2 regions of the Arthrobacter sorbitolis genome follow, and region 2 is predicted to be linked to the other one. Evidence: riboswitches for the same ligand, from Rfam matches in the RefSeq annotation. Region 2 holds a riboswitch; the other holds the start of a gene.
What was found. A riboswitch is a leader RNA that binds a small molecule or an ion and turns the genes downstream of it on or off. The one in region 2 is predicted to bind S-adenosylmethionine.
Positions count from the first base shown of each region.

Region 1 (14,387 bases), on a different contig from region 2:
CGTACATGATCACCACGGAGCCCACGAGTCCGAGCAGCAGGGGCGGCCTGCCCTCGACGAGGCCCGGCAGGACGAACAGCGCCAGGACCGCGAGCGCGCCGACGAGGCCGAGCAGGGCACGCAGCCCGCGCCAGCGGGCGACGGCGACGACCACGACGGCGTATCCGACCGCGAGTGCCACGATGGGCACCGACCGCACGAAGTCCACGAAGACGTAGGGCGCCGCGCCGCCCTGGAGGATGCCTGCGAGGTCGAGGTAGCGGATCTCGTCGCCCGCCTCGACGGCCTCGGTCCGCGCGAGTTCCGGGGCGACCTCGACGGGGATGATGTCTCCTCCGTGGGCGGGCTGCGTGTAGGCGATGGTGCAGGTCAGGGCGGTGCCGCCGGCGTCGACGGTCGGCTGGGAGGACGGGCAGTCCCCCTCGGCGACCTCGCGGACGGTCCCGCGCTCGAAGCTCACACCCTCCGCCGTGGCGTACGGGTTGGCGACGCGCAAAGAGCTCCGGTCGCCGCTGGGCCAGAGCAGCACCATCGCGACGAGCGTGATGACCCCGAGGGGCACGAGGAAGGCCGAGAGCAGGAGGGTCGCCCGCTTCCGGGTGACCAGCGCGGAGGCCGAGGGTGCGGGACTCCCCTCGGCGCGAGCGGCGTGCAGGTGGCTGGAGCCCACGGACTTCCCTCGGTGGTTCGGCGGATGCTGGACAATGCTCGGTACCGGCCGGTACCGGCCGGTGACGGTCGGTACCAGGCGGAAACGGGCGGTGACGGTCGGTGACGGTCGTTCGGGCGCGGGTCGGGGCGCGTCACGGAGCCCGGCCACCGCTTGCGATTCTACGCAGGAGCGGCCCGGGACCGGGACGACGGGAGCCCTCCGGGGCGGAGGAGGACGGCACATGGCAGCAGAGGCGACCCGCCCGGCGCGGGACGGGGACCCCGTGGTCGGCGTCGGCGGGGCGGGCACCGGGGTTCGCGGCGTCGCGCTCGTCCTGCACGGCGGGCGCGCCCGGAGTTTCGACGCCGTCCGGCCAAGGCACCTCAGCCCCCTGCGCATGCGCCCCTTCGCCGCGCGCCTCGCGGCCGGGGGCGCGCGGCACGGCCTGGCGGTGTGGACGCTCCGGAACCGGGTGCGGGGCTGGAACGGGGCCGACCAGTCCGCCCTGAAGGACGCCCGGTGGGCGCTGGACCGCATCGCCGCGGAGCACCCCACGGCGCCCGTCTACCTCCTGGGCCACTCGATGGGCGGGCTGACCGCGCTCTACGCGGCCGGGCACCCGCAGGTCCGCGCCGTGGCCGCCCTCGCCCCGTGGCTCGAGCCGTCGAGCCCGGTGGAACCCGTCCGCGGGCGGGGCGTCCTCATCATGCACGGCGACACCGACCGCTGGACGAGCCCGACGGCGTCGCTCTCCTTCGCGCGCCGCGCGCTCGGCGTGGCCCGGGACGTCCACTACGTACGGATGCTCGGGGCAGGGCACTTCATGTTCCGTACCGTGCCCGTCTGGCACGGCCTGAGCACGTCCTTCCTCCTCCGCCACTTCGCGGAGGACACGGGTGCGAGCCTCGACGCCCGGTTCCTCGCGCCCTCCGCCGCCCTGTACCGCGCCCCGGATCCGCTCGGCATCACGGCCTGAGCGGCGCCGACCTGACCCGGAAGTTCCCGCCGGGTAGGTGTAGGCCGGGCCGTCCGGGGTACAAAGAGTACGTGGACACGACGAGCGGGTCTCCTCCCGCTCCCGCCGAAGGCCGGAAGGATCTGAGCATGGGATGGAAGCCGCGGCAGAGCGACCGCATGTACCGCTGCGTGGTCTACGCGGGCAAGGCGGTCTTCGCCGCCCTGCGCCTGCCGATCACGGTGAGCGGGACGGAGAACCTGCCGGCGTCCGACCCGCTGGACGGCCGGTCGCGCCGCGCCGTGCCCGGGCACGGCGCCGTCGTCGCCATCACGCACCTCGGCTACCTCGACTTCGCCTTCGCGGAACTGGTCCTGTGGAACCACGCGCGGATCCAGGCCCGCTACATGATCTCCAAGCGGGCCGCCGACCACTGGTTCGTCAGCCCCGTCGTGTTCGGCCTCGGCCACGTGGTCACCGACCGCCGGGCGGGCGCGGACGCGTACGACGACGCCCTCGCGAAGCTGCGGGCCGGGGAGTACGTGGCGATCCTGCCCGAGGCGGGCGTGTCCCGCAGCTACACGGTGCGCGGACTCAAGACCGGTCCCGTGCGGCTCGCCGCCGAGGCCGGGGTCCCGGTGATCCCCGTCTCGGTGTGGGGCGCCCACCGGCTGTTGACCCGCGGGCACGGCTTCTCGGTGCGGCGGGCGTGGAAGTCCCCCGTCCGCGTGCACATCGGCCCGCCCATCCACCATGCCCCGGGCCTCGACGTCGCCGAGGAGACGGAGAAGCTGCGCCAGGAGCTGCAGGACGGCATCGAGACCTGCATCGCCGACTTCCCGGTGACCCCGGAACCCGGCGCCTGGTGGATGCCGGCCCACCTGGGCGGCGGCGCGATGACCGACGCCGAGCGCGCGGCGGCGGACGCGGCGGACCTGGCGGCCGGGCGGCACAGCCGCGGCTGACGGCGACCGGCAGGGCTGGCGGGGCTGACGACGCCGCCCTGGTCGGGGCTCAGGCGGTGGCGACGACGAGCGTCTCCGGTCCGCCGAGGCGTGCCGCACCCGTGGCGAGCAGGGGCTCGACGACGGCGACGAGCGCCGCCATCGAGTCGTCCACCTCGAGCTGGATCGGATACTGGTGCACGAGCATCGCGATCAGGGTGGCGACGGCGGCCTGCTGCTCCTGCGGGGCGAGCGTGGTGTCGTAGCCCAGCAGGACGTCGGCGGGGTCGTCGGTGCGGGCCTGCGTGTAGCTGACGGCGAACGCGGCGATGGCGCCGCCGTCGGCCTTCGGCCGGTCGCGCAGCACGATCGCTCCCCCGGCGCCGCTCGTGTCCGCGAGGAACAGCTGCTGCGCGCGGCCGAGGCTGAGGTCCGCCCTGTCCCAGGCGTGCACGGACTCGTAGAAGGTGGCCAGCGCCCGGGTCAGCTCCACGGACCCGGTGGCCGCCTCCTCGAGCTGCGGCCCGGCGGCGTCGTCGAACGCGGGCGCCGCGAGCGCACCCGGAGCGACGACGATGAGCCGCGACCGCTGCAGCGCGGTGAACCCGGTGGCAGCGGCGAAGGCCGCTCCGGTGGTGCCCGGCGTCACCTTGGACCGCAGGGCCGTGATGCCCGACGGCGAGGCGCCGGCCTCGTGCTGCAGCATGGTGAGCAGCGTGGAGCCGATCCCCGCGCGCCGGTGGTCCTCGGCGACCTCGACGTAGCACCAGAGCCGGTCCGGGTGGAGGGCCGCGCCGTAGACGCAGCCCGCCGCGACGGGGATCCCCTGGTCCACGACGGTGATGCAGCGGTTCCAGGGCTCGTCCGAGGGTGTGCGGAAGGAGCCGCGGAACTGCTCCGCCGCCGCAGACTCGGGGCCGCCCCACAGCTGGAGGAGCTCGAGGTCGTCGCCCTCCTGCCAGGCGCGGTACTCGAGGGCCATCAGGCTCCGATCAGGCGGGCGGCGAGGTAGCCCTGCACCTGGTCGAGGGACACGCGCTCCTGGGCCATGGTGTCGCGTTCGCGGATGGTCACGGCCTGGTCGTCGAGCGTGTCGAAGTCCACGGTGATGCAGAACGGCGTGCCGATCTCGTCCTGCCGGCGGTAGCGGCGGCCGATCGCGCCGGCGTCGTCGAAGTCGATGTTCCAGCCCTTGCGCAGCTGGGCCGCGAGGTCCTTGGCCTTCGGGGACAGGTCCTCGTTGCGGCTCAGCGGCAGCACGGCGGCCTTGACCGGGGCGAGGCGCGGATCGAGCTTGAGCACGGTGCGCTTGTCCACGCCGCCCTTGGCGTTGGGTGCCTCGTCCTCGGTGTACGAGTCGACGAGGAACGCCATGAAGGAGCGGGTGAGCCCGGCCGCGGGCTCGATCACGTACGGCGTGTAGCGCTCGTTGGTGGCCTGGTTGAAATAGCCGAGGTCCGTGCCCGAGTGCTTCGAGTGGGTGGAGAGATCGAAGTCCGTGCGGTTGGCGATGCCCTCGAGCTCGCCCCACTCGGAGCCCGCGAACCCGAACCGGTATTCGATGTCCGTGGTGCCCTTGGAGTAGTGGCTCAGCTTCTCGAGCGGGTGCTCGAAGAGTCGCAGGTTGTCCGGCTTGATGCCGAGGTCGGTGTACCAGGCGAAACGCTGGTCGATCCAGTACCGGTGCCATTCCTCGTCGGTGCCGGGCTCGACGAAGAACTCCATCTCCATCTGCTCGAACTCGCGGGTGCGGAAGATGAAGTTGCCCGGCGTGATCTCGTTGCGGAAGCTCTTGCCGATCTGGCCGATCCCGAACGGCGGCTTCTTGCGCGCGGTGGTCAGCACGTTGTTGAAGTTCACGAAGATGCCCTGCGCGGTCTCGGGCCGCAGGTAGTGCATGCCCTCCTCGGACGCCACGGGACCGAGGAACGTCTTGAGGAGTCCGGAGAACTCCTGCGGTTCCGTCCACTGGCCCCGGGTGCCGCAGTTGGCGCACGTGACGTCCTTCAGCCCGTTCTCCGGTGCACGGCCCTTCTTCTCCTCGTACTCCTCCTCGAGGTGGTCCGCGCGGTAGCGCTTGTGGCAGGAGAGGCACTCGACGAGGGGATCGCTGAACACCTCGACGTGTCCGGAGGCCTCCCAGACCTGGCGGGGCAGGATGACGGCGGAGTCGAGGCCGACGACGTCCTCGCGGCCGCGCACCATCGTCTGCCACCACTGCCGCTTGATGTTCTCCTTGAACTCCGCGCCCAGGGGTCCGTAGTCCCACGCGGACCGCGATCCGCCGTAGATCTCCCCCGACTGGAACACGAAACCGCGCCGCTTGGCGAGCGAGATGATGGGGTCGAGTGCTGACTTGGCTGCTGCCATGGTGTTTCTTCTCCAATTCTGTGCAGGCCGCTGGGTGCGGTCCGCAGGTGGGGGGCGCGTGCTGCGGGCTGTCCGGGCCGCCGGAGGGGGCGCGAAAGCTACCGGGGCAAGCCTACCGGGTCGATCCCGCGCCGCTGCGGGGCGCGGGCCGGAGCGGTCCGGCCCGCCCGGGGCTCCTCAGGCCCGGACCCGCCGGGGCCAGGGCAGGGTGGTGAGGATGATCGCGCCGAGCGTCAGCAGGGTGCCGGCGACGGTCGCGAACACCACGAGCGTGCCCGGCGCCGGGACCACGAGGTCCAGCAGGAGCGAACCGACCAGTTGCCCGCCGATCATGCAGAGCCCCGTGAGCAGGACCCCGAGGCTGCGCACGAGCAGGGCGCCGAGGGCGATGAAGATGCAGCCCATGGGTCCGCCGAGGTAGTACCACCACTCGGTCGGCAGCGGATCGCCCGGTCCGGCGACCGCGAGCTTGACCAGCCACGCCATGAGCAGCACCGCGGTCCCGGCGATGAAGTTCATCAGCGTGGCGGCGAGCGGCGTCCCGTAGGCGAGTGCCGCGGTGCCGTTCATCGCCTGCTGGAAGCTCATCAGCACGCCGGCCGCGACGGGCAGCAGGACGGGCACGAGCCAGCTCGAGAGCTCCCCTGCGGCGCCGAAGCGCGGCGACACGGCCCACACGACGGACAGGACCGTCAGGACGACGCCGATCACGCGCATGGGCGTCGCGGCGCGCTTCCCGCCGGGGCCGATGCCGGCCTTGTCGACGAGGAGGCCGCTGAGGGTCTGGCCCATGACGGCGGCCACCGTGAACAGGGCGACGCCGAGGAGGCCGATGGTCAGCGACTGCGAGAACACGAAGAACGCGCCGATGGCTCCGGCCGCGACGTAGTAGGGCGGGAAGCGGCGCTCGCGCACCGAGGGGATGATCTGGCGGGCACCGGCCCGCGCGCTCGGCACCGCGAGGGTCAGGGCGATCATCACGACCAGGCCCGTGCCGAAGCTGATGAGCGCGGCGGCGATGCCGTCGTCGAGCACCGTCCCGAGGGCACCGTTGATCCTGCCCTGGACGGGGATGGCGAGCCCCGCGGCGAGGGCGAGGGGGAAGCCGACAGCTGGGGGGAGGGCAGGTGCATCAGACACCCGTCCAGCCTAGTCGGGCGTCATCCGGCAGAATGGACGCATGACCGACGACGCATCCCCCGCAGAACTCCCCATCCGGGACGACATGATCCGGCTGGGACAGCTGCTGAAGCTGGCGTCCCTCGCCGAGGACGGCGTCGAGGCGAAGACGCTGATCGACAACGGGCTCGTGCAGGTCAACGGCGAGATCGAGGAGCGCCGCGGACGACAGCTCCATCCCGGGGACACCGTCGGCGTCAACGGCGTCCGGGTGCGCATCACGCGCGGCTGATGCCGGACGCGCGCTCCTGCGCCGTCGCCGGTCAGCGGCGCCCGAGGACCGTCATGCTCAGGAACTCCCGGACGTGCGCGAGCTCCTGCAGATTGATGCTGTGGAGCATGTTCGAGTAGAGGATCTTCGTCAGCGAGGTGTGCCCGACCAGCCAGGCGTGGGTGAACTCGATCATCTCGGGCGTGATGACGGCATCCTCCTGGTCCCTCCCCCAGAAGAACGGCGTCGGCGAGGCCGCGGCCTCCTCGTCACGGAAGAAGGGGTGGTCCCCGGAGGGCACCGCGAAGCCCGAGAGCCCCACGACGCAGGCGAAGTCCGCCGGCCGGTGGCGCAGGAGGGACGTGGCGACCCCCATGCCCTGCGAGAAGCCGAGGATGCTGACGCTGGAGTGGTCCCCGCGGACGGAGTCCAGCCAGGCGGAGACGGCGGTGACGCCCTCCACGACGCGTTCCACGGAGTAGTCGTCCTCCCGTGCCAGCGGGAACCAGGAGAAACCGGGCCGGGCGGGTCGGGGTGCGCGGACCGATGCCACCGTGAACTCGGCCGGCAGATGGTCGGCGAGGCCCATCAGGTCCTTCTCGTCGGCCATGTAGCCGTGGAAGAGGACGAGCAGGGGCGTGCCCCGGCGTTCGGCCTCGGGCCTGGACCAGAGGACCACGGGGGCCCAGGAACCGGCGGAGGGTGCGGCCGTGCCGGAGGCGGTTTTCGTCATGGTTCCCATTCTGGCACGGCGCAGAACGCGCCCCGTGTCGGCGACCGGAGGCCGGCTCCGCCTGCCTCCCGCAGGCCGGGCACGGTGGCGCCCCGGTCCCGGCAGTTGCAAGAATGGCCCGGTGAGCACACCAGGCGAGACACCCCTGCCGGATGCGAGCCATCCCATCCCGAACGGGCCCATGATCGATCCGTTCCTCCACTCGGAGCCGCACCCCTGGCGCCGCTACGCGGCCCTGGGCGACTCGTTCACGGAGGGCATCGGCGACCCGAACCCCGAGAGCATCGGCGGCAACCGCGGCTGGGCGGACCGGGTCGCCGAGGAACTGGCCCGGGGGCACGAGGACTTCGCCTACGCGAACCTGGCGGTCCGCGGGCGCCTGCTGCAGCAGATCATCGACCAGCAGGTGGAGCCCGCGCTGGCGCTCCACCCGGACCTCATCACGATGTCTGCAGGGGGCAACGACCTGATGCGGCCGGGCGGCGACCCCGACGTCCTCGCGGAGAAACTCGACGCCGTCGTCGCGACACTCGCCGCCACGGGCGCCACGGTCGTGCTCTTCACCGGGCCGGATGTCCGGGAGACGGTGCTCGGCAGCATCCGCTCGAAGACCGCCATCTACAACGAGAACCTGCGCATCGTCGCCTCGCGGCACGAGGCGGTCATCGCCGACATGTGGGCCCTGCGTCAGCTCAAGAACCCGCAGATGTGGTCCTCGGACCGCCTGCACTTCTCGCCGCTCGGCCACCACACCATCGCGGCGATGGTGCTCGACACCCTCGCGGTGCGCCATACGCTCGAGCCGCTGCAGCCGAAGGACCTCCCGGTCCGGACGTGGCGGGCCGCCCGGGCGGAGGACCTCGTGTGGGCGCGCGAGTATTTCGTGCCCTGGGTGCTCCGGCGGCTGCGCCACCGGTCGTCGGGCGACGGCGTCATCGCGAAGCGTCCGGAGCCCGTGCCGATCTTCGGGCCGGGGATGCCGCCGGGCGCCGCGGGCTAGCGGCGTCCCGCGCGGCACCCGCCGTCCCGGGCGTCGAGGTGCTCAGTCGTCGAGGTGCTCAGCCGTCGAGGGAAACCTCGCCGTTGGCCACCGCGTCGGCGCAGGCGCTGAGGTCGGGGCCGGGCTTGAAGTCGACGAACTGCGGCTGCAGTTTCTGGAAGAGGAACTCGTAGACCTCGTCGCGGGACTTCCCGTCCAGCGTCTCCACGGCCTCGCGGACCGCACCCTGCAGGGCGCGGTCGGAGTCCAGCAGGATCTTGTCGCGTGCTTCCTGGTTCCAGCCGATGGTGCTCAGTTCCACGAACAGCTCCTCGCGTCGAAGGGTCCGCGGCGGCTGCCGCAGGACGTGCCCGCCGCTTCATAAGCAGGCTTAGCTCCAAGCCTAGGTGCCCGCGGGAGGAAACCCAACCGATAGATCCGCCTCCGGGTAGAAGGTGGCGCGGAGCTGGTCGTCGAGCTGGTGGATCTGGGTCAGGAAGGCGTCGTGGCCCACCGGCGAGGAGATCATGTGGACGGGGACGGCCCCGGGCAGGGCTGCGGCGAGCCGCGTCGACTGTGCCGGGAAGTAGAGCCTGTCGCTGTCCACCGCCGCGATGAAGAACTCCGACGTCGAGGCTCCGAGGGCGCTGGCGAGGCTCCCGCGCCCCCGGGCCGCGTCGTGGCTCATGAGCGCCTCGGTCAGCACGACGTAGCTGTTCGCGTCGAACCGGTGCACCAGCTTGTCCGCCTGGTGGTCGAGGTAGCTCTCGACCTGGTAGCGGCCCCGGTCGGCGGGCAGGACGGCCCCGAAGGGCTGCTCGTCGTCCTGCTCCGCCCGACCGAAGCGTGCTTCCAGTTCGAGCTCGGACCGGTAGGTGATGTGCGCGATGCGCCGGGCGAGGCCGAGGCCCGCATCCGGGTGCGGGCCGTCGTAGTAGTCGCCGCGGCGGTACGCCGGGTCGAGCCGGATGGCCTGCAGCTGTGCCTGGGCGAACGCTATCTGTTCGGCCGAACTGGCGGCGGTGCAGGCGACGACGGCGCAGCGCGCCACACGCTCCGGGTACATCAGGGCCCACTCGAGGGCACGTGCGCCGCCCATCGACCCTCCGAGCACCGAGTGCCAGCGCCCGACGCCGAGCTGATCGGCGAGCAGGGCCTCCGCCCGCACGGAGTCGCGGATGGTGACGAACGGGAAGCGCGAGCCCCAGGGTGTGCCGTCGGGGGCCGGGCTGGCCGGGCCCGTCGACCCGTAGCAGCCCCCCAGCATGTTGATGGACACCACGAAGTACCGGTCGGTGTCCACCGTGCGGCCGGGGCCCACGAGCGAGTCCCACCAGCCCTCCTCCTCCGACGCTCCGCGTGCCACGTGGGAGCTGCCGGTCAGGGCATGCTGCACGAGCACGGCGTTGGAGCCGTCCGGGTCGAGCCGCCCCCAGGTCTCGAAGGCGAGCTGGACGTCGGGCAGTTCGCCCCCGGTCTCCAGGGCCAGCGGCCCGATCGACGCGATACGCAGGAGGCCGTCTCCCGACGGGGCGCCGTCGATCCCGGGGTGGAGCGGAGCAGCAGGGTAGGTGGTCACGAAGGGCTAGGCTCCTTTGGCGGCGCGGAAGCCCGCGTCGAGGTCGGCGAGGATGTCGGTGATGTTCTCCAGGCCGACGGCCAACCGGACGAGGCCCGGGCGCACCCCTGCGGTGAGCTGCGCCTCCGCCCCGAGCTGGCTGTGCGTGGTCGATGCCGGGTGGATGACGAGCGAGCGGACGTCGCCGACGTTCGCGACGTGGGAGTGCAGCTCGAGGGCGTCCACGAAACGCTTGCCCGCCTCCAGGCCTCCGGCGATGTCGAAGCTGACGATCGCGCCCGTACCGTTCCGCCCGTACTTCCTCCCGCGCTCGTACCAGGGGCTCGAGGCGAGTCCCGCGTAGGCGACGCCTTCGACGTCGTCGTGCCCCTCGAGCCATTCGGCGACCGCCTGCGCGTTCTGGACGTGGCGCTCCAGGCGCAGGCTGAGGGTCTCCAGGCCCTGCCCGATGAGGAAGGCGTTGAAGGGCGAGACGGCGGAGCCGAGGTCCCGCAGCAGCTGCACCCGCGCCTTCAGGATGTATGCGAGGTTGGCGCCGAGCGCGCCGCCGACGCCGAGGTCCCGGGCGTAGACCAGCCCGTGGTAGCTCTCGTCGGGCGTGTTGAAGCCCGGGAAGCGCTCGGGGTGCTGCGCGAAGTCGAAGTTCCCCGAGTCCACGATGACGCCGGCGATGGCGGTGCCGTGCCCGCCGAGGTATTTCGTCGCCGAGTGCACCACGATGTCCGCACCCCACTCGATCGGCCGGATCAGGTACGGCGTCGAGAGCGTGTTGTCCACGATCAGGGGCAGCCCGTGCTCGTGGGCGACGGCGCTGATGCCCTCCAGGTCGAGGACGTCCTGCCGGGGGTTGGACACGACCTCGCCGAAGAAGAGCTTCGTGTTCGGGCGGACGGCGGCCCGCCACTGCTCGAGGTCGTCGGGATCCTGCACGAACGTGGTCTCGATGCCGAACTTCTTCAGCGTGTGCTTGAGGAGGTTGTAGGTGCCCCCGTACAGGCTGGGGCTGGCCACGATGTGGTCCCCTGCCTCGGCGACGTTCAGGATCGCGAAGGTCTCCGCGGCCTGCCCGGAGGCGAGCAGCAGCGCGCCGACCCCGCCTTCGAGGCTCGCGATCCTGGTCTCCACCGCTTCCTGGGTGGGGTTCCCGATCCTCGTGTAGATGGGGGCGAGCTCCGTCAGCGCGAACCGGTTCGCGGCGCTCTCCGCGCTCGGGAAGACGAACGACGTCGTCTGGTAGATGGGGAGCGCACGCGCCCCCGTGGCTGGATCCGGCACCTGGCCGGCATGGATCTGGCGTGTCTCAAAGGACCAATCGTCGGACATGGTGCTCCCTCTTGGAAGGGCCCCTCCTCGTCCGCTGCCCCGTCGACGGGGTCGCCGCCCCGGGTGCATCGGCTCCGCAGGAGCCCGCGCTTGCGCGGCGCCGGTCCGGCGCCGCACCTGGTCCTCACCCGGGGCACCCCACCGCGGTTGGAGGGTTGCCGGCCAGCAAGCCGGGGCTTCGCGCTGGCACTCATGACCTGCCTTCATGAAAGCCCATGGGAGCTGATCCGGCAACACGTATGACATCGCATGAAGGAGCCCGGTCCGCGCCTTCCGAGGGGGTGGTACGGATGGGGATCGAGGGGCGGATGGGAAGCCGGATCAGGAGTAAGGGCACCCTTAGTCGAGACGCACATCACTTAGTGCAACACTGTCCGCATGCGCCTGGACCACGTCTCTTACGCCTGTGAACCCGATGGACTTGCCGCGACGGCCGACCGCATCTCGGCCCGGCTCGGCATGGAGCCCGTGAAGGGCGGTGTGCACCCCCGCTTCGGCACCCGCAACATGATCTTCCCCCTCGCGAACGGCCAGTACCTCGAGGTCGTCGAGGTCCTCAACCACCCCGCATCCGACAAGGCGCCGTTCGGCCAGGCCGTCCGCGCCCGCTCCGAGGCCGGTGGGGGCTGGATGGGCTGGTGCGTCGCCGTCGACGACCTCGGGCCCTTCGAGGAGCGCCTCGGCCGCAGCGCGGTCCCGGGCAACCGCAAGTTCCCCGACGGCCAGGAACTGACCTGGCAGCAGATCGGCATCAAGGGGCTCATCGCCGATCCGCAGGTCCCCTACCTGCTCCGGTGGGACGAGGGGACCGAGGAGCTCCACCCCTCGAAGGCCCGGCCGGCCTCCGTCAAGCTGGACTGCCTGACCATCGCGGGCTCCTCCGAGCGGGTGACCGAATGGCTCGGCACCGACGTCGAGGAGACGCTCGACGGTGTCCAGGTCCAGTGGATCGCGCCGAGGGGCACGCCGGGCATCATGTCCGTGACGTTCGAGACCACCGACGGCCGCATCGAGATCTGACCGATCGGACCGCAGGGAGAGGGACCGGACGACTCGTCCGGTCCCTCCTTCATCGGTATCCGTCGGTCCGGCCCGTGCGCGGTCAGGCGTGGGTGTAGGTGAGGCAGTCGGCGGCCTCGGCGCCGGGGCCCACCTTGACGGCCGGTGCGCTGCAGAGCAGGTCGTGGTTGAACGAGCACTCCGAACGCTGGCAGGCCCCGACATGCGCGAGCATCTTCGGGAGGCCGCCGCTGACGGACGTGTCGATGAAGGTGGCGCAGGACGCGTGTTCCTCGGACCCGGACACCGTGATCGCGACGGCGGTACAGCCGTCGTGGTTGAACGAGCAGTTGTGGACGCTGCACTCGGAGACACTCGTGATGCTCATCGTTCCTCCTGGTTCGTGGGTGGCCCGCCGGAACCGCGGATCCCCGCCGGGTGGACCCACGCTAGCACCGCGGCCTCGGATAATTTAGTCATGATCCGCGTGCGCAACCAGGCAAGGAGAGCCTTCGCCCGGTCAGCCGCCGATCCCGATGGCGGGCCCGAGGAGCGCGAATCCGACGAACCCCGCGGTGTCGAGGAGTGCATGGGCGATCACGAGCGGCATGACCCTCCGGGTGCGCGTGTAGAACCAGGCGAACAGGAGGCCCATGAGTACGTTCCCGATGAACGGGCCGAAGCCCTGGTAGAGGTGGTAGCTGCCCCGCACCAGGGCGCTCGTGAAGAGGATCGCGGGCGTCGACCAGCCGAGGTCACGCAGCCGGATGAACAGGTAGCCCACGACGATGACCTCCTCGAGGACCGCGTGCCGCACCGCCGACAGGACGAGCACCGGGATGGTCCACCAGTAGGAGTCGAGCGCGGCGGGCACGAGCGCCGTCGTGATGCCCAGGGCGCGTCCGCCGGCGTACACGCCGAGGGTCCCGACGCCGATCACCACCGCGAGGCCGACGCCGAAGCCGACGGTGCGCACCGGCTTCTCGAACGTGAACCCGAGGCGCCGGAACGCGGAGACGCCGTGCCCGCCGAGCAGGAACAGGACGAGGGCCACCGGCACCAGTGCGAAGAGGATGTCCAGGAGCTGGTACGCGAGGTCGAAGTACTGCCGGTCGTTGAGCACCGGGTTGAGGGTGGTGGTCTGCGTCGCGAGGGGTCCGCGGGTGAGCTTCTCGGCCAGGTTCACCACGGCGTAGACGCCGGACTGGCCCAGGGACAGCCCGAAGACGATGAGCACCTCGGCGGTGATGCGCCGCTTCCGGGATGCGGCGTCCGGAGGGAGGCGGTCGGCGGTCGGCGCGGAGGACGCGGGCTCGGCAGGCATGGCGCTATCCTCGCAGCGGCCGCCGGGGATTCCCAGCCGGACGCCCGCGGCGGGAACTCCTAGCGCATTCGGCGGCCCGCCTTCCAGACGGCATGCACGAGCGGCATCCCGGGGCGGTACGCGAGATGCGTGGCCGACGGCGCGTCCAGCAGCTGCAGGTCGGCCCGGTGGCCGACGGCGAGCGACCCGACGGCGCGGCGGCCGTCCACGTCGTCGCCCGTGTGCCGCCGCAGGGCGAGGGCTCCGCCGTACGTCGCGGCGCGGACGGCCTCGTGCACGGTCAGTCCCATCTGCAGCACGGCCGTGGCGACACAGAAGGCCATCGAACTGGTGTAGGAGGTGCCGGGGTTGCAGTTGCTGGCGAGGGCGATCCGCGCGCCGGCGTCGAGCAGCCTCCGGGCGGGCGGGAAGGGCTGGCGGGTGGAGAGGTCGCAGGCGGGCAGGCAGGTGGCGACGGTGCCGGGCCCACCTCCCGCGGCGAAGCCGGACCAGGTGCCGGCGAGACCGTCGACGTCGGCGTCCGAGAGGTGGTTGACGTGGTCCACGCTGGCGGCGCCGAGCTCGACGGCGAGCGCGACGCCGGCGCCGGGTCCCAGCTGGTTCCCGTGCACGCGCAGGCCGAGGCCCGCTGCTGCGCACGCCTCGAGCACGCGGCGCGACTGCTCGGCGGTGAAGGCCCCCGTCTCGCAGAAGACGTCGGCCCAGCGGACATGGGGCAGGACGGCGTCAAGCATGGGGCCGGCGACGAGGTCCGTGTAGGCGTCGGCGTCCTCCCCCTCCGGGACGAGGTGTGCACCCAGGAACGTGACCTCGTCCACGACGCCGGCGGCGATGCGTGCACTGCGGGCCTCGTGCCCGACGTCGAGCCCGTAGCCCGTCTTCGTCTCCAGGTAGGTGGTCCCGCCCGCCGCGGCCTCCGCGACGCGGGCGAGCAGGAGCCGCGTGAGGTCGTAGTCCCCTGCCGCGCGCGTCGCCCCGACGGTGACCGCGATGCCGCCCGCCGCGTACTCCTGTCCCGCCATGCGCGCCTCGAACTCGGCCGTCCGGTCGCCGGCGAACACGAGGTGCGTGTGGCTGTCGACCCAGCCCGGCAGGCCGGCGCGGCCGCCGGCGTCGTACGCCTCGTCCGCCGCGGGGGC
Region 1 covers NZ_JBTNDM010000006.1:130,821-145,207, reverse strand. Annotated here, with positions in the region: gene ACX80K_RS12595 (YibE/F family protein) at 1-670, opposite strand, end outside; gene ACX80K_RS12590 (alpha/beta hydrolase) at 894-1,628, shown strand; gene ACX80K_RS12585 (lysophospholipid acyltransferase family protein) at 1,757-2,572, shown strand; gene ACX80K_RS12580 (GNAT family N-acetyltransferase) at 2,622-3,533, opposite strand; gene ACX80K_RS12575 (glycine--tRNA ligase) at 3,533-4,921, opposite strand; gene ACX80K_RS12570 (DMT family transporter) at 5,099-6,061, opposite strand; gene ACX80K_RS12565 (RNA-binding S4 domain-containing protein) at 6,102-6,332, shown strand; gene ACX80K_RS12560 (alpha/beta hydrolase) at 6,364-7,044, opposite strand; gene ACX80K_RS12555 (SGNH/GDSL hydrolase family protein) at 7,226-8,044, shown strand; gene ACX80K_RS12550 (hypothetical protein) at 8,103-8,345, opposite strand; gene metX (homoserine O-acetyltransferase MetX) at 8,427-9,602, opposite strand; gene ACX80K_RS12540 (bifunctional o-acetylhomoserine/o-acetylserine sulfhydrylase) at 9,609-10,925, opposite strand; SAM riboswitch class IV at 11,007-11,123, opposite strand; gene ACX80K_RS12535 (VOC family protein) at 11,304-11,945, shown strand; gene ACX80K_RS12530 (DUF1540 domain-containing protein) at 12,028-12,312, opposite strand; gene ACX80K_RS12525 (CPBP family intramembrane glutamic endopeptidase) at 12,445-13,248, opposite strand; gene ACX80K_RS12520 (amidohydrolase family protein) at 13,308-14,387, opposite strand, start outside.
Region 1: another riboswitch for S-adenosylmethionine. It lies ahead of ACX80K_RS12540 (bifunctional o-acetylhomoserine/o-acetylserine sulfhydrylase); the one in region 2 lies ahead of ACX80K_RS13075 (LLM class flavin-dependent oxidoreductase).

Region 2 (14,387 bases):
TCTCGAGGGCTTCGGAGAGGGACTGCTGCCCGTCGAGTGCGGCCTGCAGCTGCGCGCCCAGCTGGCGCATCAGCTCCTCGGCCACCGGGAGTCCGACGAACTCGTTCGCCGGGTAGCCCGCCTGGTAGATGTCGAAGGCCTTCTTGAACAGGTCGTCGTCCTCGACGAACGCGGGGACCGATCCGGTGTTGCCGGGGAAGGCGTTGGCCATCGTCGAGAGCTCGGAGTTGGTCTCCTCGCTCATGAGGAACGAGACCAGCTTGGCGGCCGCGTCCTTGTGCTCGGAGTTCTCGGCGACGCCGATGCCCCAGGAGGCGTAGGGGATGCCGCGCTCGCCGGAGTAGCCGTCCTCGGCCGGGACGGCCGAGATGGAGAAGTTGAGGTCCGGGTTGGTCTCGCGGATCAGGTTGATGTGGGCGAGGGAGTCGATCATCATGCCGACGCGGCCGTTGGTGAACTCCTCGACCTTGTCCTGCTCCTTCATGGTGAAGCTGCCCGGAGCGATGACGCCGTCGTCCCAGAGGCCGCCGATGAAGTCGACGGCGGAGGTGACGTCGTCGTTCGTGAGGTCCGGCTGGCCGTCCTTGAGCATCGAGCCGCCGGAGGCCCAGGCCCAGGACATGACGTCGTTCTGCACGCCGTTCGGTGCTTCGAGGGAGAGCGGGAGCACCCAGCCGGAGGCGTCGCCGTCGAGATCGGAGACCTTCTTGGCTGCATCGGCGAACTCGGTGCGGGTTTCCGGCGGTGCGGTCACGCCGGCCTGGGACAGCAGGTCGTCATTGGTGAACATCGGATAGACGAAGTTCACGACCGGGACCATGTAGGTCTTGTCCTCGACCTTGACCTGGCTCACGAGCTGGCTGTCGTCGAAACCGGCCTCGTCCAGCAACGGGGTCAGGTCGGCGATGACGCCCTGCTCGGCGAAGTCGCTGACCCAGGCACCGTCCAGGCCGACCACGTCCGGCATGGTGCCGGAGGCCGCTCCCGCGAACAGTTGCTCCTTCGTGGAGGCGTAGGGGCCGCTGACCAGCTCGACGGTGACCTCCGGGTTGGCCTCCTCGAACTTGTCGATCATGGCGCGGAACTCGCCGTCGGGGAGTTCGGGCTCCCACCACTGGGCGAACTCGATGGTGACGTTGCCGTCCGCGGACTCGGAGCCGCTGCTGGAGCCGCAGCCGGTGAGTGCGACGACAGAGGCTGCAGCAGTGGCAAGGCCGGTGAATAGAACTGCTCGATTGCGCATTCGCCGATGGGTGGGCATCAGGTCTCCTCGTTGAGATGGTGCGATATTTCGCTTGATTATGCGTTCTTTTGCGTCTTTCACCTAGATTGTGCGCTTTACTGGCAGGCCCGTCAAGACTTCCGGGCAGCTTTACGCGCCCTATCGGCAGGAGATGGCTACGGCCCCGGGAGCCGGAGCGCCAGAATCTGCTGTTTCCTGCAGGAATACTGCGGCTTCTGGACGGCATGTGTTACAGATGAAGGCATGACTTCGCAAGAACTGCAACGCTCACGGCAGCTCCCGGCGGGAAGGAAAGCAGATCTCGCGGCTTACGTCGACGAAGTAGGGCGCGTGACGGTCGCGGACCTCGCCGCCCATTTCAACGTCTCCATCGACACGATCCGTCGTGATCTCGACCAGCTCGATCGTGAGAACGTCCTGGTACGCACGCACGGCGGTGCCGTCAGCGCGGCCGAGCGGGCGGGGCGCGACCGGGAGATCGACGTGCGCCTCAGCATGCAGACGACCGAGAAGGAAGCGATCGCACAGCTCGCGGTCGAGTTGGTCGCCGACGGGTCGGTGCTCATGATCAACGCGGGCACCACGAGCCTCGCGGTGGCGCGGGCGCTACGGAACCACCGCAACCTGACGATCGCCACCAACAATCTCCGGATCCCGGCGGAGATCTCACCCACCGTCTTCCGCGACCTCTACATGTTCGGCGGAGCGGTGCGTACCCTCACCCAGGCGACGACCGGTCCCGTCACCCTTGCCATGAGTGCGGCAACGCCGGAGGTGGATATCCGCTGCGACATGGCGCTGGTGGCGGTCGGAGCGGTGGACGCCTCGGGGTATTCCGCTTCGAACCTGGGCGACGCCACGATGATGGCCGAGATGGTCCGGCGTGCGGACCGGACGGCCATCCTCGCCGATTCCACCAAGCTCGGTCGTCGGCTGTTCGCCCAGATCGTGCCGCTGGAGGGAGCCGACTTCCTCGTGACCGACAAGGCTCCTGAACCGGGACTGGCCGCTGCGCTCGATGCGGCGGGCGTGACGGTCCTGCTGCCCGAGGGCGAGGCGGACTGAGCCGCAGTCGGTCGGGAGACCCCGACCGACGAGTGGATCAGGAGCCCGACGTCTCCTCGACGGCCTTCAGCACCGCCGCGTCGTCGAGCTTCTGCCACGGCGACGCGTCCGAGCCCTGCTCGGCCGCCTCCGGGCTGTCGCTCTGGCTCCACCACTTCGCCTCGTACACCCGGCCCCCGACGAGGATCCGGTCGCCGCGCTCGTACACGGCCTTCGCGTCCCACTCGGGGTAGAGCCCGGCCGGCGCGGTGACCGCGGGCACGGGCCGCTCGTTCGGCAGCACGGGTCCCAGCAGCGTCCAGGGGGTCTCCTCCGCCTGCAGCACGGGATCGTCCGGCAGGTCTCCCTGCGTCCAGTACTTCGCGGTGTACACGTTGCCGTGCCACACCACGCGGTCGTCCTCGCGGTACGTGCCGACGTCGGACCAGACGGGGTAGGGGCTCGTCTCGGGGTCGTCCTCGACCAGGGCTTCGGGAGCCTCCTCGACCACGGGTTCCCCGGCGAGCGTCGCGGCCCGGCCCTCGAAGCCGGCCCCGAGCAGGGGCGCGAACTGGAGCCCCTCCTGGTCGATGCCGCTGCAGGCATCCGAGACGACGGTGGTGTCGGCGTAGTTCTCGCTGCAGGTGCCGTCACGGTTCAGCGACCACATGGACATGCGGCCCACTCCGCGCTCGGCGGCGAAGGCGTTGAAGGCCTTGGCGTCGTCGAGTGTGAAGACCTCGCCCTTGACGTCGTTCTGCCCGATCATCGGCGTCAGCCCGATCTTCCGCCAGGCGGCCTGCGGCCCGATCTCGATACCCGCCCGCTCGTACAGCACCTGCAGCTGGCGGTGCGTGGCGTCGGCGGCGTTCTGCGACGCGGTCAGCATGCTCGTGCCCTCGGGCCGGCTGCCGCCGTAGTCCATGGTCATGACATTCACCCCGGCGAGGTCGACGCCGGCCTCGAGGAACTGCGCGACGGCGGCGGTCCCCTCGGCGGTCAGCCCGGTCGGGGCGACCGGCAGGGTCAGCCAGACGTTGAGCGGGGTCTCCGTGCCGGCCCGCTCGGACTGCAGGGCCGCAAGGGCCTCCGCGCGGCGCTGGCCCGCCTCGGTGTCCTTCAGGTTCTCGCCCTCGATGTCGAGGTCGACGGTGGAGAGCCTGTACCGGTCGACGACGTCCGCGTAGGCGTCCTTCAGGTCGTCGGGATCCGTGCAGGCGGTGGCGAGCTCGTCGTTGAGGAGGCCGCCGAAGGACACGATGACCTCCCCGCCGTCCTGCGTCAGTCGGGCGACGCGACGGTCCAGGTCCAGCCCGGCCTCGGCCTCGTCCAGCCCGTAGAAGGTACCCCAGGACGGGGTGCACGGCTCGGTCTTCGACGCCACGATGAAGGACAGCACCACGCTGCCGCCGGTCTCAACGGCCGGGTCCTCGAACTCGTACGACGGCGTCGCGGTGACGTCCACGTACCCCGCGAAGAACGCACCCGTGCTCTCGGCGGCCCGCGCGTCCTCCCAGCGGTCGAAGCCGGTCAGGCCGCCGACGGCGAGACCGCCGACGACGACGGACAGGACACAGAGGCGGAGGACGGAGAGTTTCCGGCCAGGAAAGCGTGCAGACACATGGACCCCAGATGACAGCCTCGAGGGAGGCGGAAGAGCGCACCCCGGGTGCGCGAGACGCTTGAAGCGTAAAGGAAAATACCGCCCCCGTCATTCTTTTCCCTAACGCTGACGGCGGGCGGGCCGATGGTGGAGAGTGACGCTGCGTGTCGCGGGAGCGACGTCGTGCGTCCACCCGTCCGCCTACTGCCGAGGTAGCCATGTCCAGACCCAGCGATGCCACCGAGTCCGCACGCGGACGACGATCCCCTGCCGGTTCCCTGCCGGCCGGGACCGCGGGCGCGACCGCCGTGCCGTCGTCGGGCGTTGCCGCCGCAGCCGTCCTCGAACAGGTGGCCGCGGCGGCTCCCGGCGCCGCACCGGCCCGACGCCGGCAGTGGGGTGCCGAGCGGCGGTCCGAGCCGCTGTCGATCGTGCACCCGACGCCGTCGTCGCGGAAGATCGCACTCGGCCGGATCGGCATCGTGGTCACGGTGCTGGCCTGGCTCACATACATCGTCACGACGATCCTGCGGCAGTTCGCCAACAACCCGAACGCCGGCTTCCGGTTCCAGATCGAGGCGACGTCGTACCTGATCGTGGTCACGTTCCTGACGTTCTCGGCGCTCATGTACCTGCTGGCGCGCCAGGGTGCGCTGTACCGGTTCCGCGACCACCGGCGCGTGCCGCGCGGTGAGCTGGACCGCCACTTCGCGCACCACGAGGAGGGCATCACGGTGCTGGTGCCCTCCTACGCGGAGGAGCCCGCCGTCGTCCGTGCCACGCTCTGGTCCGCGGCGCTGCAGGAGTTCCCGAACATCCGGGTGGTGCTGCTCCTCGACGACCCGCCCCACCCCAAGGACCCCGTGATCCGCGAGCGGCTCGACGCCACACGGGCGCTCTCCTTCGAGATCGAGTCCGCGCTCCTCGAGCCCTCCACCCGGGCGACCGCCGCACTGGGGGACTTCGAGGCGGACCTCGCCGCGCGCGACGGCGACACCCCGCCGTCGTGCGACGACCTGCCCCCGCTCATCGCCGCGTACGAGGCCGCCGCCGTCTGGCTCGAGGACATGGCCGACGCCGAGACCGTGGCCGACCACGTGGACGAGTTCTTCGTGGACCTCGTCCTCATGGGCCTCGCCCGCGAGCTCCGTCTGACCATGTACGCGCTCGACGCCGCGCTGGTGCAGGAGCAGTGCCCGGAGCCGGACCGCGTCCGCGAGCTGTACGTGCGGCTCGTGCGGATCTTCAACACGCGGCTCGAGACGTTCGAGCGGAAGGCCTACGCGTCCCTCTCGCACGAGGCGAACAAGGCCATGAACCTCAACGCCTACATCTCCCTCATGGGTCACCGCTGGCGGAAGGAGCAGGTGGCCACGGGCACGGTGCTGCGCCCCCTGGCGGACGGGGAGGGCGGCGAGGGCGACGACATCCTCGACGTCACCGACTCGACGTACCTGCTCACGCTCGACGCCGACTCCCTGCTGCTGCGCGACTACTGCCTGCGCCTCGTCCACCTGCTCGAATCGCCCGGCAACGAGCGGATCGCCGTGACGCAGACGCCGTACTCGTCCTTCCGTGGGGCGCCCACGCGCATCGAGCGGGTGGCGGGCGCGACGACGGACATCCAGCACATCCTGCACCAGGGCATGTCCTACTACGGGGCCACGTTCTGGGTGGGCGCCAACGCCGTCATCCGGAAGCAGGCGGTGGAGGACATCGTGGAGGTCGAGAACGTGGGCGGCTTCGAGATCAAGACCTACATCCAGGACCGCACCGTCATCGAGGACACTGAGTCCAGCGTGGACCTCGGCACGCACGGGTGGACGCTCATGAACTACCCCGAGCGGCTCAGCTACAGTGCCACGCCGCCGGACTTCGGATCCCTCGTGGTGCAGCGCCGGCGTTGGGCGAACGGTGGCCTGCTGATCCTGCCGAAGCTGTGGAACCAGCTCCGCCGGCGCCGCCACCTCCGCGAACAGGTGCTCGCCCGCGAGGTGCTGCTGCGCGTCAACTACATGGCGTCCATCGCCTGGGCGAGCTTCGGCCTGCTGTTCCTCCTCGCCTACCCCTACGACAGCAGGCTCCTCAGCCCCGTCGTGTTCCTCGCGGCCGCGCCCTACTTCCTCGCGATGGGGAGTGACCTGCGCGACTGTGGGCACCGTTTCTCGGACATCTTCCGGATCTACGGCTTCAACCTCGTGCTGCTGCCGGTCAACCTCGCCGGCGTGCTGAAGTCCATCCAGCAGGCGTTCACGGGGGAGAAGATCCCGTTCGTCCGGACACCGAAGGTCAAGGACCGCACCGCGGCTCCGGGCCTCTACGTGGTGATCCCGTACCTGATCGTCGCGTTCTCGCTGCTCACGCTCGCCCGCGACGTGCTGGAGCAGAACTGGGGCAACGCCGTCTTCGCCGGGCTGAATGCGGTCCTGGCCGCCGGTGCCATCCGCGCCTACATCGGGATCAAGAACTCCCTGGTGGACATGTGGCTCGGCGTCCTGAACTGGCTGTACGTGGCGCCGCGCACGAAGAAGGTCGAGGAGTCGAAGGTCGTGCCGAAGACCGCGGCCGAGGCGGACTGGTCGTCGATCCTCTACCACGGCGACCGCCGCCTGAACCGGGACCTGCGCTCGGGCAACGACCGCCGCCGTCGGGCCGGGGTGCGGTAACCGGCCCCCGACGCACAGCGCCCGCCGGCACCTCCGGGCGCTGTACGTGGCGCTGCGGTGCCCGCGGTCCGGGCGCCCTTCGTGACGCGACATGACAGGTGCGTCTGGACCCGCCGTCGGACCCCGTCCTAGGCTCGGGAGCAGAATCAAGAGTTCCAACGCAAAACCCTGGTTTGTTGGACGGCAACCCCCGCGCTGTAGTGGGGTGCCCCAGGTGAGGATTCGGCCCGGCACGCAACGTGCGGGCAAGTACGGCGCTCCCTCCATGGCAGTGCCTCGATCCGGAGGTTTCCCGATGCCCGCAGTACCCCGGCACATCCGCTTCAACGCGTTCGACATGAACTGCGTGGGCCACCAGTCGCCCGGACTCTGGCGCCACCCGGACGACCAGTCCTGGCGTTACAAGGACCTGCGCTACTGGGCCGATCTCGCGCAGACCCTGGAGAAGGGCCTCTTCGACGGCATCTTCATCGCCGATGTGCTCGGCACCTACGACGTCTACGGAGGCTCCAACGAGGCGACCCTCCGGCAGGGGACCCAGACACCGGTCAACGACCCGTTCCTGCTCGTCTCGGCCATGGCGCTGGTGACCGAGCACCTCGGCTTCGGCGTCACGGCCGGTACGGCCTACGAGCACCCGTATCCGTTCGCCCGCCGCCTCTCCACGCTGGACCACCTCACCAACGGCAGGGTCGGCTGGAACGTCGTCACCGGGTACCTCCCCTCGGCCGCGCGCAACATGGGCAACGAGGACCAGCTGGAGCACGACGAGCGGTACAACCACGCCGACGAGTACCTCGAGGTCCTCTACAAGCTGCTGGAGGGGTCCTGGGAGGACGACGCGGTGGTCCGTGACCGCGAGTCCGGTGTCTTCACCGACCCCTCGAAGGTCCACGACATCAACCACGACGGCACCTACTTCACGGTCCCGGGTATCCACTTGAGCGAGCCGTCGCCGCAGCGCACCCCCGTGATCTTCCAGGCCGGGGCATCGTCGCGGGGTATCGCGTTCGCCGCCGGCAACGCCGAGGCGGTCTTCGTGGGGGCGCCCACCAAGGAGATCCTCAAGGACGTGGTGGGCCGCATCCGCGACGCGGTGGAGGCCGAGGGACGCGACCGCTACTCCGTCCGCATCTACACGCTGCTCACCGTCATCACGGACGAGACGGAGGAGAAGGCGTACGCGAAGCACGCCGAGTACCAGCAGTACGTCAGCTACGAGGGCGCCCTGGTGCTCGTGTCCGGCTGGTTCGGGGTGGACCTGTCCGTCTATGGTCCCGACGAGCCGCTCGGCAATGTGGAGTCGAACGCCATCCACTCGGCGGTGGCGAACTTCCAGAAGGTGAACGACGACGGCGCCCCCTGGACGGTCCGTGACATCGCCGAGTGGGCGGGCATCGGCGGACTCGGGCCGAGGATCGTCGGGTCGGGTGCGCAGGTCGCCGACGAGCTGCAGGCCTGGGTGGAGGAGACCGACGTCGACGGCTTCAACCTCGCCTACGCCGTCACCCCCGGCTCGTTCGAGGACGTGATCCGGTACGTGATCCCGGAGCTGCAGCAGCGCGGGGCCTACCCGACGGAGTACGTGGAGGGCACGCTCCGCCACAAGCTGTTCGGCAGGGGTGACCGCCTGCCCGAGGAGCATCGGGGGGCCGGCTACCGCCTCCAGCACGTCCGTCCCTGACGGACTGGGCCGCCGAGCGCGGCCACGGACGACGACGGCGCCCGGGACCTCACGGGCGCCGTCGTCGTCTGCGTGCTAGGAGGTGGCGGTGCCGCCCGGGGCCGGCGCATCCCCTGCGCGCCACACGAACTCCGGTACCGTCCCGTTGATCTCCCAGTCGCCCACGACGCGGGACTTGTAGATGACCGGGTTGTGGGAGGAGATAGTGCGCGCGTTGCGCCAGTGCCGGTCGAGCTGGAGTCCCCGGCGGGTCGACGACGCGCCGAGGGCGTTGAAGATCGCGGCCGCAGCGCGCTGCACCTGCTCCGTCACCACGATCTGCGCCTGCGAGGAGGCGAACTCGACCGCCACCGCAGCCGCATCCGCCTCCCCGGGCGGGAGGCCGAGGTGTGCCTCGTAGGCCTCCTGCAGCAGTTCGGCCACCCGGAGCGCGGCAGCCTCGGACGCGAACGCGAGTGCCGAGACCTCCCCCACCACCTGCTGCACCTGGATGTCCTCGCTGGGTCTGGTGCCGTTGCCGTGGCTGAAGGTGCGGGTCCTGCCGCGAACCTCCGAGGCCACGTCCCGGACGGCGGCGCGGGCGATCCCGGCGAGGGTCGCCACGTGGATGAGCTGGTACACCCCGGTGTCGTAGGGCGGGTGCTCGGTGTCGGTGATGACGTCGGTGCCGGGCACGGGGACGTCGCGGAACACCGTGGTGCCGCTCGCGGTGAGCCGCTGCCCGAACCCGTCCCAGTCGTCGATCACCTCGACGCCGGGGGCGTCCCGCCGCACGATGGCGATGACGTCCTCGCCGTCGTCGGTGCGCGCGCCGGTCTGGATCCAGCCGGCGTAGAGGCTCCCGGTGGTGTAGAACTTGGTGCCGTCGACCCGGTAGCCTTCCCCGTCGCGGGTGATGGTGGTGCTCACCCCGCCGACGGGGACCGGCCCGGTCTCGGTCCAGGCGTTCCCGAGCACGGCTCCGTCGGCGACGCGCCGCAGCCACTCCGTGTCGTTCGCGTACAGGCGGTCCTCGACGAAGGCGATGTGGCTGCGCAGGGCCTGGGCGAGGTTCGATTCCGCCGCGGCGAGTTCGACGAGCAGGCGGAAGAAGTGCGGTGCCGACACCCCGCCGCCGCCGAGTTCGGCGGGGACCCGCAGGGCCGTGAACCCTGCGGCCGTGAGCCGGCGGATCTGCGGGTGCAGGAGGATGCGCTCGGTCTCGCGCTGCGCGGCACCGGCCGCGATCTCCTCGAACAGGGGGCGGAAGCGTGCGGCGAGCCGGGAGTAGGGGGCGGGCGCGGTGATGGCGTCGACGGTCATCGGAGGGCTCCTTCGGAGGTCGGGAGGGCGGAGGTGCTCATGGTGCGCCTCCGGTGCGGGAGGTGGGGACGCGGGCGGGCAGGTCGGGGACGGCGGCGAGCAGGGCACGCGTGTAGTCCTCCGCGGGTGCGGTGAAGAGGGATTCCGCGCTGCCGGACTCGACGACGCGGCCGTCCCTGAGCACGAGGACCTCGTCGCTCACGTGGTGGATGACGCCGAGGTCGTGGCTGATGAACAGGTAGCTCAGGCCCAGCTGTTCCTGCAGGTCGGCGAGGAGATCCAGGACCTGCGCCTGGATCGACACGTCGAGGGCTGAGACCGGCTCGTCGAGAAGCAGGATCTTCGGCTGGAGTGCCAGCGCCCGGGCGATCGCCACCCGCTGCCGCTGCCCGCCGGAGAGGGTGAGGGGCCGGCGCTCGATGAGCTCCAGGGGGAGTCCCACCTGCCCGAGCAGCTCGGCGGCCCTGTCCTTCCGTTCGCCGGGCGTGCCCACGGAACCTGCGTCCAGGGCGTCGGTGATGACGCGGCCCACGCTGAAGCGCGGGTCGAAGGAGCTCAGCGGGTCCTGGTTGACGAGCTGGATGTCCGGGCGGTGCGGGCGGCGGACCTGCTCGGAGACGATCCCCGCGCCGTCCTGCTGCCCCACCCAGGGCAGGCCGCCGAGCGTCACGGTACCGGCGTCGGGCTCCGTCAGTCCGAGGGCCATGCGCGCGGTCGTCGACTTGCCGGATCCCGACTCGCCCACAATGCCGAGCGTCTTCCCGGCAGGCAGGGTGAAGGAGACGTCGTCGACGACGGTCCGGCGGGTGCCGTCCGGGGACGCATACGTCTTCACGAGGTTGCGGGCATGGAGGGCGGGGGCGTCCACCGGGACGGCCGAGTGGCGTGTCGGCCGTGACGCCACGACGGCCCGCCGCGCAGCGGACAGGCGGGTGCCCTTGCCCGCTGCGGAGGGGACGGCGTCGATCAGCTGCCGGGTGTAGTCGTGCCGCGGATTGCCGAGCACCTCCGAGGCGCGGCCCGTCTCCACGATGCGCCCGTTCTGCATGACGGCGATCTCGTCGGCGAGGTGGCTGACGACCGCGAGGTCGTGGGAGATGAAGATCAGGCCGCGGCCCTGCTCCTTGAGCCCGGCGAGCAGCTCCAGGATCTGGGCCTGCACCGTCGCGTCGAGTGCAGTGGTGGGCTCGTCGGCGATCACGAGCCGCGGGTTCAGCACCGTGGCCTGGGCGATGAGCGCCCGCTGGCGGAGCCCGCCGGACAGCTCGCCCGAGCGCTGCCGGGCGCGGACCTCGGGGTCGGGGATCCCGGCATCCCGCAGCGCGGCATGGACCCGCTCCTGCCGCTCGGCCTTCCCCCGCACACCGTGGGTGCGGAGTGCCTCGTCGATCTCCTGCCCCACCGTGCGGAGGGGATCGAGGGAGACGAGGGCGTCCTGCAGCACGTAGCCGATGTCCTTGCCGCGCAGTCCCCGCCACTGACGCTCGGTGAGGCGGGTGGCGTCGCGGCCGAGGACGTCCAGGCGGTCGGCGGAGACGCGCGCGTTGGAGGCGTTGAGTCCCACGAGCGTGCGGGCCGTGACGGTCTTGCCCGAGCCCGATTCGCCGACGAGGGCGAGCGCCCTGCCGGGAGCGAGGGCCAGGGAGACGTCGCGGACGACGTCGACGACCCCGCGCGGCGTGGTGAAGGAGACGTTGAGGTTGTCGATGGCGAGCAGCGGCTGCTGCTCCGGGGTGTCTGCGCTGTTCTCGGTCATGGTCAGACCTCTGCTTCCAGTCGGCGCTGCAGGTGGTGGCCCACCACGGTGGTGGTCAGTGCGGCGAGGGTGATGAAGATGCCCGGGAAGGCGGCGATCCACCAGGCGACCTGGAGGTAGTTGCGGCCGTCGGCGAGCATGGCGCCCCACTCGGCGGCGGGCGGCTGGGCGCCGAGACCGAGGAAGCTCAGGGAGGACGCCCAGACGATCGCCTGCCCGATGCCGAGCGTCACCAGGACGAAGAGGGGTCGCGCCACGTTGGGGACGATCGTGTGCCACAGGATGTGCGACTTTGACCGGCCGAGCGCGAGGGCCGTCTCCACGTAGGGTGCGGCGACGACCTGCAGGGTCTGCGTACGGAGCATCCTCGCGTAGCCGGGGGCGGAACCGACCCCGACGGCGATGGCGGCGGTGACGACGCCGGTGCCGGACACCGCGATGACGATCAGCGCCAGCAGGAGGCCGGGGAAGGCGAAGAGGATCTCCACGAAGCGGCAGATCGCGGAATCGAGCCACTTGCCGGAGACACCGGCGGTGATGCCGAGCGCGCCGCCGAGCACCAGGCCGATCGCCGTGGCGGCGAGGCCGAGGAGCAGGGACTGGCCGGTGCCGGCGATCACCCGGGAGAAGACGTCCCGGCCGTTCTGGTCGGTGCCGAACAGGTGCGCACCGTCCGGGGACTGGAAGGCGTTCGCGGGGTCGATCTCGAACGGGTCCTGGCGGAGGAAGACGGAGGGAGCGACGGCGGCCAGCACGAGGAAGGCCAGCAGTGCCGCGGCGATCCAGACCCCGATCGGGGTGCCCCGGACGAGGCGGGAGGTGCGCGATCGCGCCGTGGACGGCGTGGTGGCGGCCGAGCCGTCCACGGCCGTCGTCGTGGGGTCGAGGGTGAGGCTCATGCTGCTGTTCCCTTCGGGTTCGTGCGCGGATCGACCACGCGGTAGAGGACGTCCACCACGAGGTTCACGAGGATGTAGACCGCGGCGATGATGAAGACCACGGCGAGGGTGATGGGCAGGTCCCGGTTGATGATCGCGTCCACCAGGGACCGTCCGAGGCCGGGCCGGGCGAAGATGATCTCCGCGACCACGGCGGAGCTCACCAGGGAGCCGACCGCCCACGCCGAGAGCGTGAGCCCCGGCAGGATCGCATGCCGCAGGGCGTGCGTGATGCGGACGGAGGTGTCGCTGAGGCCGCGGGCGCGGGCGCTCAGGATGAAGGGCTGGGCGAGGGCGTCCTGGAAGGAGGAGCGGGTCACCTGCGCGATGAACCCGGCCAGGGGGATGGCGAGGGAGAGCGCGGGCAGGACGAGCGAGCGGAAGCCGTCGTTGCCGGCGACCGGGAACCAGCCGAGGGTGACGGCGAAGACCACGGCGAGCATGATGCCGACCCAGAACTGCGGGAGGGAGGCGAAGAACACCTCGACGGCCCGGCCCGCGCCGTCGAGCGTGCGCCCGCGGCCCACCGTGAGGAGCGTGAAGGCCAGCGCGATCACCCAGGCGAAGACCAGGGCCAGCCCGGCGAGCTGCAGCGTGGGCAGGATCTGCGGTCCGATGATCTCCAGGACCGGGACCTTGAAGATGTAGGACACCCCGAAGTCGCCGGTGAGGAGATCGCCCAGGTAGGCGAGGTACTGGACGAGGACCGGCTGGTCGAGCCCGTACTCCGCCCGGACGGCCGCGACCGTCTCAGGCGAGGGGGAGGAGCCCGCCCCGCCGAGGATCGCGGTGACCGGATCGCCCGGCGTGAGGCGGAGGACGAAGAACGTGAGGGTCACGGCCGCCCAGAGGACGAAGAGGCTGCCGGCCGCCCGCCGCACGATGACCTTGCCGGCGGTACCGGCCGTCGCCGTCGTGCGGGGTGCTGCGCTGAGTGAATCGAGGGACTGGGTGCTCATTCTGAATCCACCGCCGTGACGTCGTAGAGGTAGGGGAGGGACAGGCTCGGCTCGAGGGCGAGGTTCTCGTAGCGGTCGCTGCGGAGCGCCACCTGGCTGGCCTGGTTGTACAGCGGCAGCTGCAGGGCGTTGTCGCTCACGATCTGCTGCGCCCGGTAGTAGAGGTCCTCGCGCTCGGCGGGGTCGTCCGTGGCGAGGGCGTCGTTGAGGATGCCGTCCAGGCCGGGGTTGCGGAAGCCCGACCCGTTCGGCACGAAGCCCGCGGACTCGGTGTACTCGGAGGAGAAGACGATGCGCAGGACATCGGCCGTGTTGGTGTTCCAGTAGTCGGCGCGGAGGTCGTACGCGAAGTTGTTCCCCAGTTCGCTGACGGTCGCCCCGTCGCCGTTCTCGATCAGCACCTCGAACCCGGCCTTCTTCGCGGTGGCCTGGATCTGGGTGACCAGGGCCTGGTGCGCCGTGGGCCAGGCTCCGGGCGTGTAGGGGAAGTGCACGGTGAGGCGCTCGCCGTCCTTCACGCGGTAGCCCTCGTCGTCGCGCTCCGACCAGCCGGCCTCGTCGAGCAGGCGGGCCGCCTCGTCGGGGTCCGGGTCGTACACGTGCTCGAAGTCGGGGGAGTAGAAGCCCGTGGTGGAGCTCAGGGGTCCGCCGGCCCGGGTGACGGTGCCGAAGTAGACGCTGTCGATCCCGGCGTCCACGTAGGCGCTGTGCAGGAAGGCCTTGCGGACGGCCAGATCGTCGAACGGGGCGCGCGTGGTGTTGAGGATGAGGTTGGTCGGGTTGCCCGGCCGGTCCTGCAGGATGAGTTCGACGTTCGGGTCCGCCTCGGCCTCACCGAAATGCACGGACGGCATGAGGTCCAGGGCGTCCACCTGCCCGGCGCGGAGGAGCCCGTAGCGGGTCGAGTCCTCGGGGACGATGCGCCACTCGATCTTCTCGAGGTGCGCCGGACCCTCGTGCTCCGCGTAGGGCGGGGCCGAGTTGTAGTCCTCGTTCCGGACGAGGCTGACCTTCGACTGCGGGACGTAGTCGACGATCCTGTACGGCCCGGTCCCCACGGGGGAGTTGCAGTTCTCGGCCTGCGGACGCTTCAGCGCCTCGGGGGATTCGATGCCGAGGAACGGCTGGGCGAGGACCTCGAGGAACGCGGCGTAGGGGCGGTTGAGGGTGACGACGGCGGTGGTGTCGTCCA
Region 2 covers NZ_JBTNDM010000007.1:70,269-84,655, forward strand. Annotated here, with positions in the region: gene ACX80K_RS13055 (ABC transporter substrate-binding protein) at 1-1,243, opposite strand, end outside; gene ACX80K_RS13060 (DeoR/GlpR family DNA-binding transcription regulator) at 1,487-2,308, shown strand; gene ACX80K_RS13065 (chitinase) at 2,346-3,908, opposite strand; gene ACX80K_RS13070 (glycosyltransferase family 2 protein) at 4,109-6,556, shown strand; SAM riboswitch class IV at 6,701-6,814, shown strand; gene ACX80K_RS13075 (LLM class flavin-dependent oxidoreductase) at 6,852-8,240, shown strand; gene ACX80K_RS13080 (acyl-CoA dehydrogenase family protein) at 8,316-9,542, opposite strand; gene ACX80K_RS13085 (dipeptide ABC transporter ATP-binding protein) at 9,580-11,298, opposite strand; gene ACX80K_RS13090 (ABC transporter permease) at 11,301-12,197, opposite strand; gene ACX80K_RS13095 (ABC transporter permease) at 12,194-13,195, opposite strand; gene ACX80K_RS13100 (ABC transporter substrate-binding protein) at 13,192-14,387, opposite strand, start outside.